DNA from 3 places in the Undibacterium sp. FW305-107 genome. Region 3 is predicted to be linked to each of the others. Evidence: predicted binding sites of a transcription regulator. Region 3 holds the regulator's gene; each other region holds the start of a gene.
The links. Region 3 encodes HrcA, which represses chaperone genes, less so after heat shock. Its sites were predicted from a motif close to TTAGCACTCNNNNNNNNNGAGTGCTAA; they were not measured.
Positions count from the first base shown of each region.

Region 1: groES (co-chaperone GroES) is a predicted target of HrcA. The motif match lies at 5,953-5,979, and genes of this name have one in related genera.
Region 2: rpoH (RNA polymerase sigma factor RpoH) is a predicted target of HrcA. The motif match lies at 3,423-3,449, and genes of this name have one in related genera.

Region 1 is NZ_JBYTAV010000010.1:135,702-143,718, forward strand. Features, by position in the region: gene AC3WQT_RS21740 (OPT family oligopeptide transporter) at 1-1,780, opposite strand, end outside; gene AC3WQT_RS21745 (TetR/AcrR family transcriptional regulator) at 2,071-2,646, opposite strand; gene AC3WQT_RS21750 (tautomerase family protein) at 2,806-3,228, shown strand; gene AC3WQT_RS21755 (VOC family protein) at 3,252-3,647, shown strand; gene groL (chaperonin GroEL) at 3,908-5,557, opposite strand; gene groES (co-chaperone GroES) at 5,599-5,889, opposite strand; gene AC3WQT_RS21770 (phosphocholine-specific phospholipase C) at 6,209-8,017, opposite strand, start outside.
Region 2 is NZ_JBYTAV010000006.1:247,031-255,047, reverse strand. Features, by position in the region: gene rsmD (16S rRNA (guanine(966)-N(2))-methyltransferase RsmD) at 1-301, opposite strand, end outside; gene ftsY (signal recognition particle-docking protein FtsY) at 409-1,512, shown strand; gene AC3WQT_RS15335 (cell division ATP-binding protein FtsE) at 1,572-2,246, shown strand; gene AC3WQT_RS15330 (cell division protein FtsX) at 2,278-3,192, shown strand; gene rpoH (RNA polymerase sigma factor RpoH) at 3,514-4,410, shown strand; gene AC3WQT_RS15320 (SCO family protein) at 4,506-5,069, opposite strand; gene cyoE (heme o synthase) at 5,093-5,977, opposite strand; gene AC3WQT_RS15310 (COX15/CtaA family protein) at 5,974-7,065, opposite strand; gene AC3WQT_RS15305 (SCO family protein) at 7,075-7,680, opposite strand; gene AC3WQT_RS15300 (SURF1 family protein) at 7,667-8,017, opposite strand, start outside.
Region 3 is NZ_JBYTAV010000003.1:366,396-374,412, reverse strand. Features, by position in the region: gene AC3WQT_RS08720 (MotA/TolQ/ExbB proton channel family protein) at 2-658, opposite strand; gene dapB (4-hydroxy-tetrahydrodipicolinate reductase) at 907-1,713, opposite strand; gene AC3WQT_RS08710 (outer membrane protein assembly factor BamE) at 1,763-2,296, opposite strand; gene fur (ferric iron uptake transcriptional regulator) at 2,408-2,836, shown strand; gene AC3WQT_RS08700 (response regulator) at 2,911-3,294, opposite strand; gene hrcA (heat-inducible transcriptional repressor HrcA) at 3,362-4,393, opposite strand; gene AC3WQT_RS08690 (HAD family hydrolase) at 4,438-5,124, opposite strand; gene AC3WQT_RS08685 (NAD kinase) at 5,200-6,093, shown strand; gene recN (DNA repair protein RecN) at 6,288-7,934, shown strand; gene hemH (ferrochelatase) at 7,950-8,017, shown strand, end outside.

The sequences.
Region 1 (8,017 bases), on a different contig from region 3:
GACCGATGGAAACAGCGGACAAGGGGAAACGGCCTTTGGTGAAGATGCGGGCCAGTTCGATGATGGTGGCGGCTACTGCTGCCACGATGATGCCAGTGATGGCGGATGCTGGCAGGCTGCTGAAGCCTTTGGCGATCAGTTCGGCAACACCTTTCCATTGCATCGCACCTGGGAAGGCAAATTTGTCTGAAACGATAGTGGCGGTAGATCGTATGCCATCAGCATCTGGCGGCAGGAACAGCAGGAAGTACAGCGGTACGCATGCCAGCGCGCCAGAGAAAATACCGATGATATGGCCTATTGCCTGCTGCCTTGGTTTCGCGCCCAGCATATAGCCCGGTTTGATATCGGACAGCAGGTTGGATGCATTCGATGCCACTTCTGCCGTCATGCCCGCAGGTATCAGGTTATTGGCAGGGTTGGTGCTGTCGATGGCACCCATGCTGAATTGGGTGATTTTTGACAGTGTGCCAGTTGGCGTCCATGAAGTAAGGGCCATCGCATTGGCACAGATGATGGTCAGGATGAAAACAAGCGGCAGGGTGATAATGGACATCAGCCATGGCACACCAAAGAATTCATGCGTTGTCCATGCAGCCAGGATACTGAATACAGGGATACCTATGTAAGAGATGATCAGCGGTACTTCAATATGATCAAGCACAGTGCTGGTCTGGTCAGCGACTTTCTTTTGATCAGATTTTTTGAACAGGCTGGTGAACAGTTCAGGCTTGGCAGCCAGGCTGATGAAGGAGGCCACTACCATCATGGAAACCGCCCACCACAGGCCCCATTGATTGACGATCTCGGTACGGGAAATTGGAACCAGTTTGCCGCTAGGAGCGATGCGTTCGACGATATCGCCACGCTGTATCATCCATGGTGCCAGGAAGACGAAATTGATGATGGTGCCCAGCAAAACGCTGCTGGCAACGCGTATACCCATCAGGCCACCGACGCCCAGCATGGCCGCATCAAGAGTAAAGCGCAGACCCAGTGCACGGAAATCTGTACCCAGGATTTTTGGGATCAGCATGTCATATTTGACGGCAGCGGCGTAATAGTAAGAGTCAATCCGCTCCTGGAAATGCCAGGCTTCTGTCATGCCTGCCCATTTGTCCATGCGCAGGATCTTGAACTGGATGAACTTCATCCAGCCATCGCTGGTGATCATTTGATAGATTGCCGTCCACATGGCTGTGAAAGCCATCAGGCGCGCCTTGTACATGCCGCTGGCAGCTTCGCCGGTATATACCGCATCGAGCACTACGCCGCAGGCACGGCCCTCAGGGAAGGGCAGTTGGTCTTCATTGATGAAACGGCGCTTCATCGGGAAAGCCACCAACACACCCAGGATGGAGCAGATACTCATCCACACCACCAGGTGCCACCAACTGACTACCGTACCGCTGATCAGCATATAGGCTGACAGCACGGTATTGAGTGGCATGGTCATGTAGCCAGCCGCTGTGGCGATGGATTGTGTACAGTTGTTTTCAAGGATAGTGAAATCCTTGGCCAGACCCAGGTTGGCGAGTATCTTGAAAATAGCAAAGGCCAGGATGACGGATGTCAGGCCCACGCCTATGGTGATACCGGTTTTGGCACCGATGTATAAAGCAGTCGCAGACAATATGCCGCCAAGCAAAAAGCCAGTAAATGCCGAGCGTATGGTCAACTGCGCCATATCCCCCCGGTAAATATTGGCGAACCACCACTCGTCCTTTTGGGCACGGGTCCAGGTTCGTATTTGCTCATCGCTTAATTGTTGCAGCGCCATATTTTCTCCAAAGCGGTTGTCTTGCTTGATGATGATGCCCGGCTTGTTGATGCATACGCAAGATCATTGCAAATATGAAACACAGAGCCGGAAATATGAAAATTTTCTTTCAGGTGCGGCAGTATCCAAGCGGTAGATGTTTTCTGTCAAGCGTGCTTGTTGAAAAAAGGCTTTTTGCTGTTGTTCTATTTGATTTATAGCGAAATTGGCATCGACGTGTCCCTGTTCCCAGTCTGAATTGTCCTTTTCGGCGTGATCAGAACAGAAATTCCGGCGTGCAAATTCGTGAGTCAGTGGCTGTTCAAATCCAATGCCGCCTTGCGAACTGCCGCAGCAATGTCCTTGCTGATGGCAGGATCATTGACTGCCCTGGCAAGCGTGACACCGCCGACCAGCAGTGCCAGCAAGGCAGTTGCTTCTTCGCGTTTGGCATCGGCTTGCCCATCCAGGCCTGCAGCCACGGTTTCTATGATGGCCAGCAATTCGGTTTCATACGCTTGTCGCGTTTTTTCCTCTGCCCGCGCCACTTCAGGCGATAGACTTTGCAATGCACAGCTATCGGCCAGGTCACAAGTGCGACGCTCCCCGAGGTAAAAATCGATGAATGCCGTGCGCCAGCCACTTCCCAGTTGCTCACGTGCCTGGCTGACCCCCAGTTTCAGGTCTTCGAGCCCGGCAACTACCGCCTCACGGAAAGCATCTGCCTTTGACTTGAAATGCGCATAGAAAGCACCTGATGTTACTGCCGCATCTTTTGCCAGGCCATCAACGCCAGAACCACCAAACCCCCGGCTGCGAAATCCTCGTCCTGCGCTTTTGAGTATCTTTGCCTTGCTTTCTTCTTTTTGCCCCGCCCGGTGTGCCATGTAAAAAATCTCCAGAATAAAAATGCTATTAAAACTTTACAAGATAACGATCGTTATGTAATGATGTGTCACATCACGATCGTTATATAACGTCCGTGATGCGGGAGTCAAGGGCTGGTCTTTGACTCGACCATCCATTTTTGATCAAGGAGTTAAGCTATGCCTATCTCAGTTCAAGTTACCACAGACCTTCTCACTCTTGACGGGGAGCGTGAAGTGCTGCCTCTCGTTGCAGACGCTTTGCTACGCGTACACGGTTTGACTGGCAACAAGTTCATGACACCTAACGTCGTCGGCCACCTGGTCGTCAGCTCTGAGGCGCACAGTTATGCTGGTGGCCAGCACCAGTCGCTGGCAGTTATCGAAGTGAAGGTTCCTTCAGTCACTTTCCCTACTGCCGAGGTCAAGCAGGCTTTTGTCAGCGAGGTCACTGACATCATAGACAGGCTTAAGCAGGGGGCGCATCCGCGGGAAAGGACGTATGTCAACGTGACATATGCAGTTGATGGCACCTGGGGAATTGCGGGCAAGGCCTATTCCAATGCAGAGATGGGTGAGGCCGTGCAACAAGGGTTCCACTGAAGCAAATCGATTCGGGGGGCACTATGCAACAATCAAATTATTTGTTTTTTACGACGCAATGCGAGCAGGCGCTGGATTTTTATACTCAGTGTGGACTGGGGCATGTAACCGACATACTGCGTCATGGTGAGGGCGGGATGTCGCTGAAGAACGAGGCCATGCGCGGCAAGATCATGCATGCCAGATTTGAGGGGCCGGGCGTGCTTTTCTATGCTTCAGACAATGATGATGCAGAGCCTATGCGAGGTTCTGCCCACATCCTGATGATGGATAGCCGTGCGCAAACCGATCAACTGTTTGCACTGATGAGCCAAGGGGCAAATGTGACGACGCCACTGGCGGTGCAAATATGGGGGGATTATTTTGGCAAGCTGACTGACCAGTTTGGGGTGCAATGGATGTTCAACTGCACTACTTGAATGGGGTGTTGCCGAAGTGGATAAATCGTAAGGGTAATAAAAAACCCCGCAACTTGCGTTGCGGGGTTTTTAGCAATGCGACTCTCGGTTAGATCGCCGAGAGTAGCTAGCAGCTAGTAGAACCTGTTTATGATCTGTAGCGAGCGGGCGTCAGCGGGTTAAAGAGCAGCGCAAAAAGCGGAATGTACTTAAGTACATGAGCATTTTGAGCAGCGCATGAGCCCCGATCACGCTCGCGCAGTAAGATCGTGAACGGGTTCTTACATCATGCCGCCCATGCCACCCATACCGCCCATGCCACCCATATCACCACCACCCATAGATGGCTTGTCTTCAGACAATTCAGCAACCAGAGCGTCAGTAGTCAGGATCAGGCCAGCAACAGATGCTGCATTTTGCAATGCAGAGCGAGTTACTTTAGCTGGGTCCAGGATACCCATTTCTATCATGTCGCCGTATGTGTCATTGGCAGCATTGAAACCGTAGTTGCCTTTGCCATTGATGATGGCGTTAACAACAACGCTAGGTTCGCCACCGGCGTTAGCAACGATTTCACGCAGAGGTGCTTCGATTGCTTTCAGAACCAGTTTGATACCTGCTTCTTGATCTGGATTGTCGCCTTTGATGTCGCCAGCAGCTTGACGTGCGCGCAGCAGGGCAACGCCACCGCCAGGAACAACGCCTTCTTCTACGGCAGCGCGAGTTGCGTGCAGAGCATCTTCAACGCGTGCTTTTTTCTCTTTCATTTCAACTTCAGTTGCAGCACCAACCTTGATCACAGCAACGCCGCCTGCCAGTTTGGCAACGCGTTCTTGCAGTTTTTCACGGTCGTAGTCAGAAGTTGCTTCTTCGATTTGCGCGCGGATTTGTTTAACGCGTGCTTCGATACCAACAGCCTGGCCAGCGCCATCGATAACGGTGGTGTTTTCTTTACCGATTTCGATACGTTTAGCTTGACCCAGGTCAGCCAGAGTTGCTTTTTCCAGAGTCAGGCCAACTTCTTCAGCAATCACTTGACCGCCGGTCAGGATAGCGATGTCTTCCAGCATGGCTTTGCGACGGTCACCGAAGCCTGGAGCTTTAACAGCTGCAGTTTTCAGGATGCCACGGATGTTATTCACAACCAGAGTTGCCAGTGCTTCGCCGTCTACATCTTCAGCGATGATCAGCAGTGGGCGACCGGATTTTGCAACTTGTTCCAATACTGGCAGCAGGTCACGGATGTTCGAGATTTTTTTGTCGAACAATAGGATGAACGGGTTTTCCAGGATAACGGATTGTTTTTCTGGATTGTTGATGAAGTATGGTGACAGGTAGCCACGGTCAAACTGCATACCTTCAACGATGTCGAGTTCGTTGTCCAGGGATTTGCCGTCTTCAACAGTGATCACGCCTTCTTTGCCGACTTTGTCCATTGCCTTGGCAATGATGTCGCCGATGTTTGCATCGGAGTTGGCAGAGATGGAACCAACTTGAGCGATTTCTTTGTTGGTTGTTGTTGGCTTGGACAGAGTTTTGATTTCAGCAACGATGGCTGTAACTGCTTTGTCGATACCGCGTTTCAAGTCAGTTGGGTTGAAGCCAGCTGCTACATATTTGAAACCTTCGCGAACGATGGCTTGTGCCAGAACTGTCGCTGTCGTTGTACCGTCACCAGCGTTGTCAGAAGTGCGGGAAGCAACTTCTTTCACCAGTTGTGCACCCATGTTTTCCAGCTTGTCTTTCAGTTCGATTTCTTTAGCTACAGAAACACCGTCTTTAGTGACTGTAGGTGCGCCGAAAGAGCGTTCCAGAACTACGTTACGGCCTTTAGGGCCCAGAGTGACTTTAACTGCGTTCGCCAGGATGTTGACGCCATTGACGATTTTCGCACGTGCGTCATCACCAAAAATTACTTGTTTAGCTGCCATATTAATTCTCCGAATTCTTTAATTGATATCGTGGATGCCGATTACTTCTGTACGACCGCGAAGATATCTTCTTCGCGCATCACCAGAACTTCGTTGCCGTCAACTTTGACAGCCTGACCAGAATATTTACCGAACAAAACGCGGTCGCCAACTTTAACGTCCAGGGCGCGAACTGTACCGTTGTCCAGCAATTTGCCAGGGCCAACTGCCAGTACTTCACCTTGATCTGGCTTTTCAGCAGCAGCGTCAGGCAGAACGATACCGGATGCAGTTTTTGTTTCTTGATCCAGGCGTTTCACGATCAGGCGATCGTGCAGGGGACGAAGGTTCATACAAGCTCCTTTAAATTTGCGAGTAATTACTATTGGAATTCAATTAAGCTGGAGAGGGACTTGTTAGCACTCTCTCTCAACGAGTGCTAAGTATATGGGCGGGGGGCAGGCTTTTCAAGAGCTAAAAAAGGGATAAACTAATATTTCTTTAATAATCAGTGACTTAGTTATGATTTAGTTGTGTTTTGGCATTGATGTTTGATTGCATTTTCCAGTACGGATTATTTTTGCACAGCTTGAAATGTATTTTTTAATATCGTATTGCAGCTGAGCAAATATCAATTTACTCAGCTTTGTACGGTCAACTGGTTATTGGGCGCTACACAATCGTCAATGTTACCGGGCCAGCCAGGACTGAGTAGGCATCATTGTATAAATACCAAAGCGCATAATTGCCCGCTGCGAGGCTGGCGGTATTGAGCGTCACGCTGCCCTGACTATTGCCAGCATATTCCCATTCTAGTGAATTGACATTACCTGGCACAGCACCGGCTGCGTATATACCTATCCAGTTCTTGGCGTTGACTTGTGCAGGTAATGCCGCATAGGAGGCAACGACATTGCTGCCGCGCGAGATGCGCGGTGTGGTGGTCAGGCGGGTGCTGTTAGCTTGGCGGCCGATCAAAGGGTCTGTGCGATTGTTATTACTGTTGTTACCTACGGCTTCAACATGACCGGCTACCCGGCGAAAAAACTGGCTGTCGGCGCTGCTGATGATGCTGAAGTCATACCAGCCAAAACTGTTGATCAATGGGTATTCCAGCCGCAAACTCTGGCCACCTGCCAGCGAATAAGTATTTGCCAGGCTGCCATAGGCATTGTCGCTGACGGTGAAATTGCAGGGTTGGACATTGTCGAGATTGGATAGTGTGAGCACCAGCTTGCCACTGTTGTTATCGTGAGCTGCCTGCACCTCCGGCTTGACGATGGCTGTACTGTTGCCGCGCCATTCACGCATCAAACCATTCGGGCCATAGGCGCTGAGCTGGTAAGTATCTGTGCTCCAGTTCCAGGTTTCTTTCTGGATTTGCTTGCCAGCTTCAACGGTGTAATACCAGGGGCCACCAGTGCGTATCTTCGAATACACGATAAATGCAGCGCCAGCGCTGCCGTTATTGATGAAATTGACTTCCAGTTGCCTGCTGTTGCTGACCCTGGCCTGTGCTTCCAGCAGATAAGGCAGTCGGCAGGCCGGGCGCGGCCCCTGCGCCTGTGGGTAGGCTTCCTGACGCGGCTGGCTCTGGTTGATGGGTGGCACTGGATAAGGCTTGCCATTGACAGGAACATAAGCTGCAGTTTTTGGTACCGTCATTGGCCAGTTTTGATCAGGGGATTTGAAATCAAATGCAGAAGTCAAATCGCCACAGACCGTGCGTCGCCATGGCGATATCTGTTTGCAACTGACTGCGGCCCTGTCCTTGCCCAGGCCATTGACCAGCCATTCTTCAAGAAAGCGCAACTTTGATGTGTGGTCAAAAACCTGGGAGCAAACCTTGCCGCCTTTGCTCCAGGGCGAGATCACCAGCATGGGCACGCGTGGGCCCAGCCCAACCGGTTCATTGCCGTATTTTTCATAAATGCCATTGTCGGCCAGGGTAGACCTACCCATGGCGGTAGTGATGGGCGGGATGTGGGGCGGCACATGATCGAAGAAGCCATCATTCTCATCATACATCAGTAAAAACACGGTCTTCGCCCACACCTCGGGCTCTGCCACCAGCGCAGCCAGCAAGCGTGCGGTCAGGTTTTCACCCGCATTGGGGGAGTTGGGTGAATGCTCGGTGTAATCATTTGGTGCGCATATCCAGGATACCTGTGGTAACCGTCTATTGCGTACGTCATCTGCAAAAGCGCTGACCAGGCCGTCCCCCTTGCTGCCACCTACGCTTGCACCGGGTGCCATGCTGCGTGCTTTCTGATATAACGGCGAGCTGCTGTTTAACCTGCTGCCGTCTGCATTGACGCGGAAATTCTTGAAGTAGGCGAGGTAGTTGTCGCCGTAATTATCCCACTCCTGATACACCTTCCAGCTCACCTGATTGGCTTCCAGCACTTCTGCATAAGTTTGCCAGTTGGGTGCGCTGGCCGTGACAGCGGCCGAGACATTGTCATTGGCCGGGTCGGCATT
Region 2 (8,017 bases), on a different contig from region 3:
CCTCCACCATGATGACCTGAGCTGCACCGCGACTGGCAGCTTCAAAACCCAGGGCACCGCTGCCAGCGAACAGATCCAGGCAATGCACGCCTGTCCAGTTATTGTGCAGCAAGTGATTGAGCCAGTTAAACAGGGTTTCTCTGACGCGGTCTGGCGTAGGACGCAAACCCTCGGCATCAACCACGCTGAGCAGGCTGCGTTTCCACACGCCGCCTATGATGCGGACCTGATGGTTTTGACGTTTTACTACCGACGTTTTTGCGGTCGCGTTTTTTGTTTTTTTATTACTATTTGTTTTCATTGCATGCTTGCTACGGCTAAATCAGTTTACGTTGCGCTGTCTGTTAAAATGGCAGCATTCTAATATCAGGGCTGGCTTATTTGCCGCCCGCACTCCCAAATATCCCGATGTTTAGTTTTTTCAAAAAGAAGCCCAAAGAAGAGGCGCCAGTTGTTGTGGCTGATCCTGCACCCGTTGTTACAACACCAGCCAGTCCTGCACCTGCTGTTGCTACGCCTGCCATCGGTACCACGGTTACCGCTCCTGCGCCTGTGGCTGAAGTTAAGCCAGCGTTGGCAGATGTTGTAGCCCCTCAAGCACCAGAACCCGAGCAAAAACGCTCATGGTTAAGCCGCCTGAAAGCCGGGCTGGCTAAGACTTCCTCGAATCTTACCACCCTCTTCATCGGTGCCCGCATTGATGATGATTTGTATGAAGAGCTGGAAGCTGCCCTGCTGACCTCGGATGCAGGTGTGGAAGCTACCCAATTCCTGCTGGATGGATTAAAGAAAAGGGTCAAGGAAGAGAAGCTGACGGATGCCGAGCAAGTCAAGGCTGCCCTGAAAGTGTTACTGCTGGAATTGCTGACCCCTTTACAAAAACCACTGGAACTGGGCCGTTATCAACCCTTGGTCATGATGATCACTGGTGTGAATGGTGCTGGCAAGACCACCACGATAGGCAAGCTGGCCAAGCATATGCAAAGCCATCAGCAATCCGTTTTACTCGCGGCGGGCGACACCTTCCGCGCAGCAGCACGTGAGCAACTGACGATCTGGGGCGAACGCAATAATGTCACCGTCATCGCACAGGAATCTGGCGACCCTGCCGCAGTGGCTTTTGATGCAGTCGCCTCTGCCCGCGCCCGTGGTACGGATGTAGTGATGGTGGATACTGCAGGCCGCCTGCCTACCCAGCTACATCTGATGGAAGAATTGAAGAAAATCAAACGCGTCATCGCCAAAGGCATGGACGGTGCGCCACAAGAAGTCTTGCTCATCATCGACGGTAACACTGGTCAGAATGCCCTGGCCCAGGTCAAAGCCTTTGATGATGCCCTGCAATTGACTGGTCTGGTCATCACCAAGCTTGATGGCACTGCCAAAGGTGGCGTGCTGGCAGCGATTGCCAAGAACCGCCCTGTGCCCGTCTATTTCATAGGCATAGGAGAACAGATTGAAGACTTGCAACCGTTTAATGCACAGGAATTTGTTGACGCGCTGTTCAGCTAAATGTGACTGAGAACAAGCACAACAGCCATTGATGAAGCTCAAAAAGACCATACGCGACCATGATTGAATTTGAACACGTCAGCAAACAATATTCGCAAGATGTCTATGCGCTCAAGGATGTTTCATTATCGATTGCCGCCGGTGAACTGATCTTTCTGGCTGGCCCCTCTGGTGCTGGCAAGTCCACCTTGCTAAAGATGATCGCTGGCATAGAAAAGCCAACAGCGGGTACAGTCAAAGTGAATGGTCAGGACATAGGCAAACTGAAAAACAGCAGCCTGCCTTATTTGCGCCGCAAGCTGGGCTTGATTTTGCAAGATCAAAAACTATTGACTGACCGCCATGTACTGGCCAATGTCATGCTACCCATCATCGTTACCGGTGCTTCCCATAGCGAAGCCGAAACCCGCGCCCGCATAGCGTTGGAAAAAGTTGGCTTGCCTGACAAAGCTTATTCTTTGCCGCTGGCTTTATCCGGTGGAGAACAACAGCGCGTGGCGATTGCCCGTGCCATCGTCAACCGGCCACAGATCATTCTGGCGGATGAACCTACCGCCTTTCTCGATCGCGACAATGCCAACAAGGTATTGGGTGCGCTCAAGGCTTTCCAGAGCGCGGGGGTCACCTGCATTATCTCCAGCCATGATGAACAATTTCTCGATCAGGCCAGCCGTGTGATTTATCTCAGCCAGGGTCAGGTAGTCAGTACCTGGAAATCCTCGCTCGCCGCCTGATCCTGCATGACAGAATAATAAGGATGAATTCATGACCAACTGGTTCCGTCAGCATTTGTTTGCCATCAAGAGTGCGTTTGCCCATTTACGCGGCAGCCCTGGCAATTTCTTGTTCAATGTACTGGTTGTTGCGATTGCACTGGCCTTGCCCATCGCTGGCCTGACCCTGATAGAGAATATACGCCCGATCTCTTCGCAACTATCAATAGAGCCTGAAATCAGTATTTTCGTCAGCCCGGACACGCCAAGGGCAACTGCTACTGCCTTGTCGATACCCTTGAAGAAATTGCTGAAAGAGAAAAACATCACGGCAAACTTGAGCTTCATCCCCAAGGACAAGGCACTCGCCAGCCTGGAGCAGTCATCCAATCTGGCCGAAGTCTTATCCACTCTGGGCGGCAATCCCTTGCCGGATGCCTATGTCTTGTCCATGTCGAATAATGAGGCTGGCAAGATAGAGGCGCTGGTAGAAGAAATCAAACAAATGCCTGATGTCGATGTAGTGCAACTGGACTCGGCCTGGGTCAAGCGCCTGGCAGCACTGGTGCAGATCATGCAACTGGGTTTGTTATTCCTGGCTGCCACGCTGGGTGTGGTGGTGGTGGTCGTGGTGTTTAATGCAACCCGTCTGCAAGTCATTTCACACCGGGCTGAAATTGCCGTCTCACGCCTGTTGGGGGCCACCAATAGCTTTATCCACAAACCTTATTACTATACCGGCGCATTGCTTGGCTTATTGGCGGGTGGCCTGGCACTGGGCCTGATCGCTGCATCACTGCAGCCTTTGAACAAGGCTATTGCTGAATTTGCTAAATTATATGCCTCAGAATTCCACCTTGCTCCGTTGGGTATCGTACAGAGCGCCATTCTCCTGGCTGTTAGCATGTTGCTAGGATTGGTAGGCGTTTTTCTGTCAGTAAGAAGACAACTGGCACGTGCAAGTTAAATTAATAGCTGCCATTGCAAAATAAATCTGGTTTTGTTTCGTCTACATGATGTTAGCGCTGCCTGCGTCAACGAAGTTGGCCGGGCGCCTTGATTTGCAACAGCCTCTTACAATTTGCATCAACAGGATTGCAACTTTCAAGCCTGAGCCGTATCTAAGCAATATAAATGTTGTAAATGAATGCTAGTTTTTCAATAGATTTATTTGATGAAGTTCATAGAATCTGATTATTAGCACTCTTCTCAAGAGAGTGCTAATATAGGAACTTGAAAGTGCCAAAAGGAGTAATTGATACTCTTAAGGCAGCAATAAGGAGGAAAAATGGCAACTACATCGACACAATTGATCCCTGCAACTGACAGCACAGCATTGGCCCTGGGCTTCAGTGGTACGCTGGGTAATATTGATGCCTATATCTCTGCAGTCAATCGCCTGCCCATGCTCACGCATCAGGAAGAGATCGACTTCGCAAACAAATTACGTAATGACAATGACCTGGCTGCCGCGCAGCAACTGGTTATGTCGCATCTGCGTCTGGTAGTGTCCATCGCCCGTGGTTACCTCGGCTATGGCTTGCCACACGCTGACTTGATTCAAGAAGGCAATATTGGCCTGATGAAAGCCGTCAAACGTTTTGACCCTGACCAGGGCGTGCGTCTGGTGTCCTATGCCATGCACTGGATCAAGGCTGAAATGCATGAATACATTTTGAAAAACTGGCGCCTGGTTAAAGTGGCAACGACCAAAGCCCAGCGCAAATTGTTTTTTAACCTGCGCAGCCATAAAGAAGGTCTGGACGCGATGACACCCAAGCAAATTGATGCCCTGGCATCAACACTGGATGTCAAACGCGAAGAAGTCATCGAAATGGAAATGCGTTTGTCCGGTCATGATATTGCCCTGGATGCGCCGACGGATGATGACGATGAGAAATTTGCCCCTATCGCCTATCTGAAAACGGAATCCGACGAGCCTACCCGTGTTCTGGAAACACGTCAGTATGACCGTCTGCAAAGCGAAGGACTGGAATCTGCCTTGTCCAAGCTGGATGCACGTTCGCGCCACATCATAGAATCACGCTGGTTGAAAAATGATGATGGTACAGGTGCTACCCTGCACGAGCTGGCCGATGAATACGGTGTCTCTGCCGAACGCATACGCCAGATCGAAAGCGCAGCCTTGAAGAAAATGAAGGGCAGCCTCAGCAGTTTTGCTTGATCAGACATGCACTAGCAATGAAAAAGGCACTCGCAAGAGTGCCTTTTGTTTTATACGCCGGATTTATACGGTAGTTCAGAGCAAGCTGCTCAAACTTATTTCAATAATATCTTCAAATCATGCGCAACAGGTTCTGCCCCCTGACCATGGCGCAAGAATAAGCGTATGCGCCCCTGAGGATCAAATACATAACTGCCGGCAGTATGGTCTACGGTATAACTACCCGGGGTTTTACCCTCTACCTTTTGATAAAACACCTTGAATTCTTTGGCGACCCTGGCTGTTGCCGCTGCATCGCCATACAAACCAAGGAAACGCTTGTCGAAATTGGGTACATAGCTGGCCAATAAAGTCTGGGTATCACGCTCAGGATCAAGCGTTACGAACAGTACCTGCACCTTGTCGGCATCAGCACCAAGCAGCTTCATGACATTGGCCATTTCCACCATGGTGGTCGGACACACATCCGGGCATTGGGTATAGCCAAAAAAAATGACGACAGCCTTGCCCTTGAAGTCTGCCAGGGTGCGCGCCTTGCCATTGTGATCTGTCAGGGCAAAGTCTTTGGCGTAATCAAGACCTGTCAGATCCGTGTTATTGAATTTTTCCTGCGCGGGATTGCAAGCCACCAGGGTCAGCAAACTCAGCGCCATCAGCATACTGGTCACATGCTTCAGAATTTTCATAGCTTGATATAGTGATCAATCAACAAGGCTGCGAATAGCAGGGACAGATAGATGATGGAATAGGCAAAAGTCTTGCGTGCCAGTATGTCATCATAATGCTTGTAAATACGCCATGCATACCAGAGGAAAATCAGGCCAAGGATGATCGCGCTGACCAGATAAATCAGGCCACTCATATGCACCGCATAAGGCAGCATGCTGGTGGCAAACAGGGCAATGGTGTATAGCCAGATGTGGAAACGGGTAAATTCCAGACCATGGGTAATCGGCAACATCGGCAAACCAGAACGCGCATAGTCATCACGCCTGTACATCGCCAGCGCCCAGAAATGCGGCGGTGTCCAGATGAAGATGATCAACACCAGCAACCAGGCCTGCATCGGTACATCGTTTGCCACGGCTGCCCAACCCAAGGCTGGCGGCATAGCACCGGACAAACCACCGATAACGATGTTTTGCGGTGTCGCCGGTTTCAGGATGATGGTGTAAATAACGGCATAACCGACAAAGGTAATGAAAGTCAGCCACATGGTCAGGGGATTGACCATCGTGTACAAGATCCACATACCCATGCCACCAATGACACCTGAGAAAACCAGAGTCTGTGGCACGGTGATTTCACCCTGGGCCGTTGCACGGCGCGCAGTTCTTGCCATGCGGGAATCAATTTCTTTTTCTACCAGACAGTTTACCGCAAACGCGGCACCAGCCAGCAGCCAGATACCTATGGTGGCAGCAACAACAACACGCCAGTCAGGCAGGTCTGGCGTCGCCAGGAACATGCCGATGACGGCACAAAATACGGCAAGCTGGGTAACACGGGGCTTGGTCAAAGCCCAGTACTGAGCCAGGCGATTGGAGGGCAAACTTAAAGTGGTCATGATCTATCTTTGGCAGCGGCAAGGCTCACATGCCTTATGCGGTAGTTTAACATGGTCAGCAAGAGCACGAGCATGGCGGCCATCCCATTATGCAAAACTGCCAGCAGCAAAGGCCAGGAAAAGAATACGGTAGAAACACCGATGATGAATTGGGCAAGAATCGCGAGCAAGAGATTGCGCCCCAGCTTTTCCAGTCCAGCAATCTTGCGTGCCCTGAGAGCAGTCCAGAGGCAGACAGCAACTACCAGCAGGGCAAAATTCCTGTGTACCCAGTGTATGGCAACCAGGGCATTGAAGGGCAGGTAATCACCACTCATGGTCTGACCTAGCTGACGCCAGAGACTGAAGCCATGCTCAAAGTCCATTGCCGGTATGGCTTGCCCATTGCACATAGGGTAATCATGGCAAGCCAGGGCAGCATAGTTAGTACTCACCCATCCACCAAGGGTGATTTGTACAAACACCAGTAATAAGGCCAGGCTGGCAGGCCATAGCATGCGCCTGCCATCTGCGATGGCAATGTTGATACTAGTAAGGGAAGAGCTTTGCTGTTCCAGGCTGGCACTGAGCAGCGCGAGCAAACCCATGCCCAATATCAAGTGAGTGGTCACTATGATGGGTTGCAGCTTCAGAGTGACCGTCCAGGCACCGAAAGCGCCTTGCAGGCAGACAAAGAACAGCAGGAAGGTCGCCAGCCAGGGGCTGGACTCGAGTTGACGACGGCGCGCCCAGGCGATGCCCATCTGGGCAATGATCAGTATGCCCACACTCATGGCCAGATAACGGTGCACCATTTCTATCCAGGCTTTTTGCAAAGTGACAGGACCGGTAGGCATGGCAATTTCAGCCGCCTTGATAGCCGCATGGGATTGCAAGGGATTGGCCTGGCCATAGCAACCCGGCCAGTCCGGGCAGCCGAGGCCAGAATCTGTCAGGCGAGTGAATGCGCCGAACATGATAAGTTCAAAGGTCAGCGTCACGGTCACCGCAATGAGCTTGCGGAATTTATTCTTTTCTTTGGATAAGAAAACCATAGCCGCCGGGATCACCGCGACCATGAGAGCTGTCAATGCAATCTGCAACCACATGATTCTTTTTTAACCTATCGCTGACGCACGCAATAACTTGCTGAGGTCTTTTTTAATTTTGTTGGGATCTGCATTTTTTTGATAACGCATCATCAGATTACCGCGTGGATCTATCAGGTAAATATGGTCGCTGATCTGGGTATCACTTTCAGTCGGCAACCAGGCTTTGAGGGCGGCAGCATCGACCTTGAGCATGCGCGCACCGTCATGCTGGCGTATCAGCATGGTATCGATAGGTGCATCATCAGTAATCAGCCAGACGCGCTCTATCCTGTCCATCTCCTTGCCCTGGGCAGTACGTAACTGGCGGATGTCATACATTCTTTTTTGGCAGGCATCGGCGCAAGCACCGCTATCCACCTGCACCATCAGCCACTTGCCTGCATAGGCTTCCAGGCCAATGACAGGATCTGTCGCTGCAGCACCCAGCAAGTGCCCAGCCAGTTTAGGCATGGGGTAATTGCGTGGATCAAGAATAGTGCCGTAATTGGTACGGCCACTGGGCTTGATGACATAGTAGGCCAGATAGGAAAAAATCATCGGGGCGGCACAAACAGCCAGCACCATCAATAATTTCCAGCGACCACGCGACTTTTGCTTTTCAGTTTTTTCCACGACGAAATCCAGTAACAACAAAAAATAAGAAGGCCATCAAGGCCAGTGCATACCATTGAAAGGCATAGCCTCTGTGCTTGTCGGCACCAGCCGAGGGCATTGGCCATTCACGCAAGAGACCATCGCCCTGCGCGGAAGTTTGTTCCAGCGTTTGCTCAAGTACAAAGGGATAAAAATCCCAGCGCGTTTGTTTTGCCAATGCTTCCACATCAATGTTCTGCAAGAGACTGCCCGGTTTGACAGCTTCGGCCTGACCGAGTTGCATGACGCGGTCAAGCTTGTCCCTGAGCATGCCTTCCAGCACAACTTGACCACCTGGTGCCGGTACATCTGGCAT
Region 3 (8,017 bases):
ATCAAACCTTGCTCATGTGAGCATGCAAGTCAAAAGCAAAACCATCAAGCTCTGCCAGGGTAATGCGGTTGACACGGTTAAAAGCGTTGTAAGCAAGCACTGCAGGTATCGCGACCAGCAAACCCAGCGCTGTCATGATCAGGGCCTCACCTACCGGCCCTGCCAGTTGGTCGATTTGCACCACGCCATTGGACGAGATTGCCGTCAAGGCGCGGTATATACCCCAGACCGTTCCCAATAAGCCAACAAAAGGAGCGGTTGCGCCGACTGAGGCGAGAAAGCTCAGGCCGGTTTCCAGCTTGACTGTCAGCCCCTGCAATTCTTGACGCAGGCTACGTGTCAGGATTTCGCTAAGCCCGGCACTGGCAGACAGCGTGGCGCTGCGCTGTGCAGTGTCACCTGCTGCATGCGCAGCATCTGCCAGAGTGATGAATACCTTGGATTGATCCGCCTGACGCAAGGACGACAAGGCATCTGCCAGGCTGGGGGCGCGCCAGAATGTACGCACTGCCGGCGCCGCCTTACGGATGCGCCAGAAACTCCAGCCCTTCATCAAGATCAATGTCCAGCTCAGTACCGACATCAACAATAATAGCCAGCCGACCAGATGACCCAGGGCATCAGCCTGTTCCCAGTAATGTGCAATTGCAGAATTCATGCGTGCGCCGCTTATTTCACTTATTTAAATGTCAGGCAAATGTTGTGTTATTAACGAAAACTAAATAGGACTTACGCAAAATTGTCCCGGCAAGGCTATCGCCTTAGGAAACCTCTCTTGCAAGAGAGGTTCGTTACGTCGGCAGGCAACATGTTGCCTGAAACCCCGACTACACCATAGCGACGAAGACAGTACTTTAGTACGGCCAGGAGCTGCAACGCTGCTGGGGCAGTTTTGCGTCAGTCCCACTACCGCAAACCCAGCACATCATACATATCATACAAGCCTGTAGACTTGCCTTGCAGGAAACGTGCTGCACGCAGGCTGCCATGGGCATAAGTCACACGGCTGGATGATTTGTGGCTGATTTCTACACGCTCACCTATGCCGGCAAACAAGACTGTGTGGTCACCAACAATGTCGCCGCCACGGATAGTGGCAAAACCGATGGAAGATGGATCGCGTTCACCAGTCACGCCTTCGCGGGCAAAGACACCCACTTCATTGAGGTCACGGCCCAATGCATCGGCGATGACTTCACCCATTTTCAGGGCAGTGCCTGATGGAGCATCCACCTTGAAGCGGTGATGGGCTTCGACGATTTCGATGTCATACCCCTCTGCAAAGCTCTTGGCTGCCATTTCCAGCAACTTCATGGTGACATTCACACCCACACTCATATTCGGTGCAAACATGATGGCAGTTTTTTCTGCGGCGGCGGCGATCGCTGCCTTGCCAGCCTCATCAAAGCCTGTGGTGCCTATGATCATCTTGATGCCATGCGCAGCACAATATTCAAGATGCTTAAGTGTACCTTCCGGACGGGTGAAGTCGATCAGGTAGTCAGCATTCGCCAGGCCTGCGGACAGGTCAGCCGTAATGCTGACACCAGAAGGCTTGCCCAGGCTGGCTGCCGCATCCGTACCCAGAGCTGGCGAAGCTGGCACATCCAGGGCACCAACCAGTACCATATCATCCGCATTGCTGATCGCTTCGACCAGCATTTTCCCCATACGGCCAGAAGCCCCGGCCACGGCGATTTTCAGTGCAGTCATTGGTATTAATTTCTCTTTAGATTTATTTCTCTTTAGGCTTATTTAAGACTTATTTATCTTTTTTCTTCGGCGCATCAGTTTCTATTACTGATTGCACCCGGTTCAGGCCCAGTGCGGATTCAGTGATGCGCGCCAGATATTCTTTTTCAGTCGGCAAATTACCACCGCCTTCGAACTTCGCTACCGTACCATCCTTGAAGTACACCGAAACACGGCTGGTAATACGCTCGCCATTCGGCTTGGTCAGGCGGAAAGGATAATCCCAGCGGTCTTCATGGAACATATCGGTCAGCAAGGCTGTACCAAGCACAAAACGCACTTGTTCGCGCGTCATGCCTTCTTTTAATTGCGCCACCATTTCCTGGGAAACAAAATTACCTTGCTGTATGGAAACGCGATAAGGTGAAATAAAGGCCAATACCTTGCCAAAACCAGTAGGCTCTACCACTTGTGCACCATTCGCATCACCAGGTGTGCCCGATGTTGCATATACTGATGTCTTGTCAGCCGATGACAGCAGGGGAATAGGTGATGAGCATGCTGTCAAAGAAGCCAGCACTACCAGACCCGCTACACGGCTCATCTTCTTCCGTGTTAATTCTGAAAACAACAGTTGCATAGATAACCTCTTAATTGAGCAACAAGCCCTAAAACCCGATATCATAAAGCAGATAGCAATTTTTTGATCGAAAACATGACAAACAGCACCCCCAACCTCAAGGCCAGCGGTCTGAAAGCCACTCTGCCCCGTCTGAAAATCCTGGAAATCTTCCAGAGCAGCAAGGTTCGTCATCTGACAGCAGAAGATGTATATAAGATCCTGCTGAATGAAAATATGGATGTCGGTCTGGCAACTGTGTACCGCGTACTAACCCAGTTTGAGCAGGCTGGCCTGTTAAACCGCAATCATTTTGAGACTGGCAAAGCCATTTTTGAATTGAATGAGGGTTCACACCATGACCATCTGGTTTGCCTGGATTGTGGTCGCGTGGAAGAGTTCTTTGATGAAGAAATCGAGCGACGCCAGCAGACGGTAGCTCAGGAGCGTGGCTTCAAGATTGCTGAACATGCACTGGCGATCTATGGCAACTGTACCAAGCCGAATTGCGAGCATAAGGCTTAAGTCAGACAACAATTTCTCAAATTTGGTTTTCAAGCGCACCGGGATGGATATACATGTCCTGTGCGCCGCCAGACTCACTTATTGATCTTGGTAACAACAGCTTCCACAGTACCTATGATCTTTTGGGCATTAAATGGCTTGAGGATATAGCCATGTATGCCGGTTTTGACTACCTCATTGATGGTTTCCTGATCTTTATTGGCTGTCACCATGAGTACCCGGGCATCTGGCAGCAGTTCTCGGATACGCGGTAAAATTTCAGTACCGCTGATTTTGGGCATCACAATATCAAGCAAGATCAGGTCGGGCCTGAGCTTCACTGCCATTTCCAGGCCAGCACCGCCATCCGTTGCCTCACCAACAACGTTATACCCCTCGCTGCGCAATATGACCCTGAGCACTTCGCGGGTTACATCATTGTCATCTATCAATAAAATCTTCGCGTTTTTCTTGTCCATGGCAATCTGTATTCGCGTAAATGTTTAATAAGCTGCTACGCCAGTCTGGGCATGTTGACATCCCGGCTTATTGACTTAATGCATTCGATAATAATTTCGAAGTGATATCCACGATAGGAATTACTCTTTCATATGCCATGCGGGTTGGGCCTATGACACCCAGGGTACCTACTATTTTACCGTTCACCTCGTAAGGGGCAGTGACGATACTCATTTCTTCCATGGGCACCAGTTGCGACTCGCCGCCTATGAATATCTGCACGCCGGTTGCCTTGCTGGAGACATCAAGCAGTTGCATGAGACTGTTTTTTTGCTCAAACATATCAAATAGCTTGCGCAGGGAACTCATATTCGAAGACAGGTCCTGCACATTCAGCAAATTGCGCTCGCCAGAGATGACGACTTCGTCATTATCTTCATCCATGGCATTGCTGCCTGCTTCAACAGCCGCCTGCATGAGTCTGGTCATGTCATTTTGCAATTGCCGCAACTCACTATTGATACGGGTACGTGCATCGGTAAAACTAAGGCCGCCAAAGTTCTGGTTCAGGTAATTGGCTGCCTGCACCAGTTGGGTGGGTGTGTAATCAACATCCGTCAACAGCAAGCGGTTATGGACTTCGCCTGTTGGAGTGACGACCACCAGTAAAATACGTTTTTCTGAAAGACGCAAGAATTCAACTTGCTGGAAAATCGACTCAGTACGCGGGGTCATGACGACACCGGCAAACTGCGTCAAGGAAGACAAGATTTGCGCCGCATTCGCAATCAGTTTTTGCGGCGGCTGTGCATTCATATTCGATTGCAGGCTCGATTGCAGGCGCGAATCCATACCTGCACCATTGATATCTTGCACAGTCAGCAACTTATCAACGAAGACACGATAACCTCTGGGGGTGGGGATACGGCCCGCAGACGTATGCGGGCTAGCGACAAAGCCCATTTCTTCGAGATCCGCCATGACATTGCGTATCGTCGCTGGCGATAACTCCAGACCGGATATTTTTGACAAGGCGCGAGACCCCACAGGCTGGCCATCGGCGATATAACGCTCGACCAGGGCTTTTAATAAAGTTTGTGCGCGGATATCTAGTTGCATGGTTTCATTTTATGCGTTCATGACTGACATGAACATAGAAAAATTCACAGCCATAGAGTCAGGTCATGCAGATTGGCAAATTCTGCATCCGGCTTGATATGCAGATGGCGCTCATCTTCAATTTTTAAACCCTGGCGGTTCATCCAGCCGCCTTTTAATCCCGCCTGTTGCGCACCTTGCACATCAAGCAACAAATCATCACCTACGTACAATACCTCTTGCGGGGCCAGACCCAATTCCTGGCAAGCAGCCAGAAATATCCTGGGATCAGGCTTGGCACAGCCAAAGCGGAAGGCAGCGATAGACACCTTGAAATGGTGCGCCAGGCCTATCGCCTGTAAATCGGCAAAACCATTTGAGACAGTGCCCAGCAGCAGTTTTTCTTGCAGGGCCTGTAAAGCCGGTTTGACATCGCTGTACAAATCGACTTTGTTCCTGGCATCGGCAAATACCGCCATGGCCTGGTCGGCTTTATCGGCTGCCACGCCATGCTCATCAAACACCTGCTTCAACAGGGTATGCCGCAAGGCCCATAAATCGTATTGAAAACGCTGGTCGCTCGCTACCAGCACATTCCTGCGCTCGCGCAATTTTTCCATATTGTAATTTTGTGCCACGACTGGTACATGCTCATGCATCCATTGCTGCAACACTGATTCGGCATGGCGAATTACCGGTGCAACCGGCCACAAAGTATCATCCAGATCCAGCAAAACTGCTTTAATTGCCATAAAGAGCACTCATTCCATTCATTGATGTCCTAATTATGTTCTAATCTTAGCCATCATGTCACCCTACCTTTGTTTATGACAGTACAGGCCAAAACCATTGCACTTGTTGGAAAATCTAATGCGGCAGGCATTGCCGACTCGATTAAGGAGCTGGCCAATTTTCTTGCGAGCGAGGGACATCGTGTCGTCATCGAAGCAGAAACGGCGCAGTACCTGCAGTTAAGTGAATTCAGCAGTATGCCCGTGCCAGAGATAGGCAAGCTGGCGGACGTTGCCATCGTGGTTGGAGGTGATGGCACCATGCTGGGTATAGCGCGGCAACTGGCCCCCTATAATATCCCGCTGATCGGCATCAATCAGGGCAGGCTGGGTTTTATCACAGATATTGCGCTCGACCGCAAAATCCCTGTCATCACAGAAATGCTGAATGGCAAATATGTGTCTGAACGGCGCAGCCTGTTACAGGCTATCGTTACCCGTGACGGCAACCAGATTTTCAGTGGCGTGGCTTTCAATGATATTGTGGTGTCGCGTGGTGCTGGCTCAGGCATGGTGGAACTGCGCGTTGAGGTAGACGGGCACTTCATGTACAACCAGCGTTCAGACGGCCTTATCGTCTCGACACCGACTGGCTCTACGGCCTATGCGCTTTCTGCTGGCGGCCCCTTGCTGCACCCCAGCTTATCCGGCATTGCGATGGTGCCGATTGCACCGCATGCCTTATCGAACCGGCCCATCGTTTTGCCAGACAGTAGTGAAATCGTCATCACCATCGTGGCTGGGCGCGATATCAGCCTGAACTTTGATATGCAAAATTTTGCCAGCCTGCAGCATCAGGACAGGATCATCGTCAATCGTTCTGCTCATACAGTGACCTTTCTTCATCCTCAGGACTGGAATTATTACAACACTCTGCGCGAAAAATTGCACTGGAATGAATATCCATCCGTAGAGGGTGCGCTGAATTAATCTACTGAGTAAGTACCCAACTAAGTAGGTATCCTATTGAGTAACTTATTAAGCGTACCAAACCCACTCTTACGAACACAGAAGTCACAGGCTGTTGCTAGAATAGCGATTTCGCTATGCTGGGCCATATACCGGGTCATATACCATATAGTCCAGCCCTGTTTTCTTAACAAATTCCTTCATGTCAGCCCATTATGTTGCGCACGCTTGCCATTCGTGATTTTGTCATTGTCGATACGCTGGAACTTGAATTTTCTTCCGGCTTCAGTGTGCTGACCGGAGAAACCGGTGCTGGTAAATCCATCCTCATCGATGCCCTGACCCTGGCCTTGGGTGGACGGGGTGATGCCAGCATGGTGCGCGAGTCTGCCAGCAAAACTGATATCAGCGCGGAATTTGCCGTCAATGAGATTCTTGCAGCATGGCTCAAAGAACATGAATTCTTTGACCAGGACCAGCCTTTGATCTTGCGCCGTACCATCGATAATGCAGGCCGCTCAAAAGCATGGATCAATGGCATCACCGCCACAGCAAGCCAATTGCGCGAGATTGGCGACATGCTGGTGGATATCCACGGCCAGCATGCACATCAGTCATTGCTGAAAACTGAAGCGCAACGCGATTTACTGGATATGCAAGGCGGCTTGCAAGAACAAGTCACAGAAGCAGGTTTGCGTTACCGGGCGTGGCGTAACATCAGCAAGCAACGCGAAGAATTTGAAACCAATGCCAAGAGCGTATTGCAAGAGCGCGAGCGCCTGGAATGGCAAGTTGGTGAACTCGATAAATTGCAAATCAAACCAGGCGAATGGGAAAGCATCAGCCAGGAGCACAGCCGCCTCGCCCATGCCGCCAGCCTGCTCGAAGCTGGTCAGGAAGCGGCGGCATTGATTTCTGAATCCGAGCATCCGGTCTTGTCGCAACTGACTGCCATCCAGCAAAAGCTGTTGAAGCTTATCGATTACGATGCAGCGCTCAAGCCCGTCACCGATGCGCTGGAATCTGCCTGTATCAACTTGCAGGAAACCACTTATGCACTCAATGTTTACCTGAGCCGCACCGAACTTGACCCGGCCCGCCTGCGCGTCGTGGAAAACCGTGTAGAAGCAATACACACCACGGCAAGGCGCTTTCACGTCGCACCAGAAAAACTGCATGAAGAATTTGCCACGCTGTCTGCCCAGTTGGCACAACTATCCAATGCGACTGACATGGATGCCCTGAAAGCACAGGAAGAAAAAGCCAGGCTGGCTTACCTGCAAACCGCAGAAAAACTCAGCAGGGCCAGACAAAAAGTTGCCAAGGACCTGGGCGCAGCAGTAACCACGGCAATGCAAGACTTGAGCATGGGCGGCGGCAGTTTCTCGGTCGCCCTGAACCCGGTCGAACCAGCCGGCTATGGTCTGGAGCAAGTGGAATTTCTCGTGGCAGGCCATGCAGGTGTGCAGGCAAGGCCATTGGCCAAGGTGGCCTCTGGCGGTGAACTCGCACGTATCTCGCTGGCGATTTCTGTTATCACCTCTTGTGCTACGGCCACCCCTACCCTCATATTTGATGAAGTTGATAGCGGCATAGGTGGTGGCGTGGCTGAAGTGGTTGGACGCTTATTGAAACGTCTTGGACAAGACAGGCAAGTCTTGTGTGTGACGCATCTACCACAAGTAGCCAGTCAGGCTAACCAGCACTTCCAGGTCAGCAAAGCCAACCAGAATGGCAAAACCGTTTCGCAGATAGAAGCACTCGATAATAAGCAGAGAGTGGAAGAAATTGCCCGCATGCTGGGCGGCATAGAAATTACAGCGACTACGCGCAAACACGCCAGAGAATTATTGGCATCTTAAGAAAAAAAATACATCATGCGCTTCCTTAAAGAACCTGAATATTCACACGGCAAAATCCCCAGGACAGCAGTAGTGCTGATCAA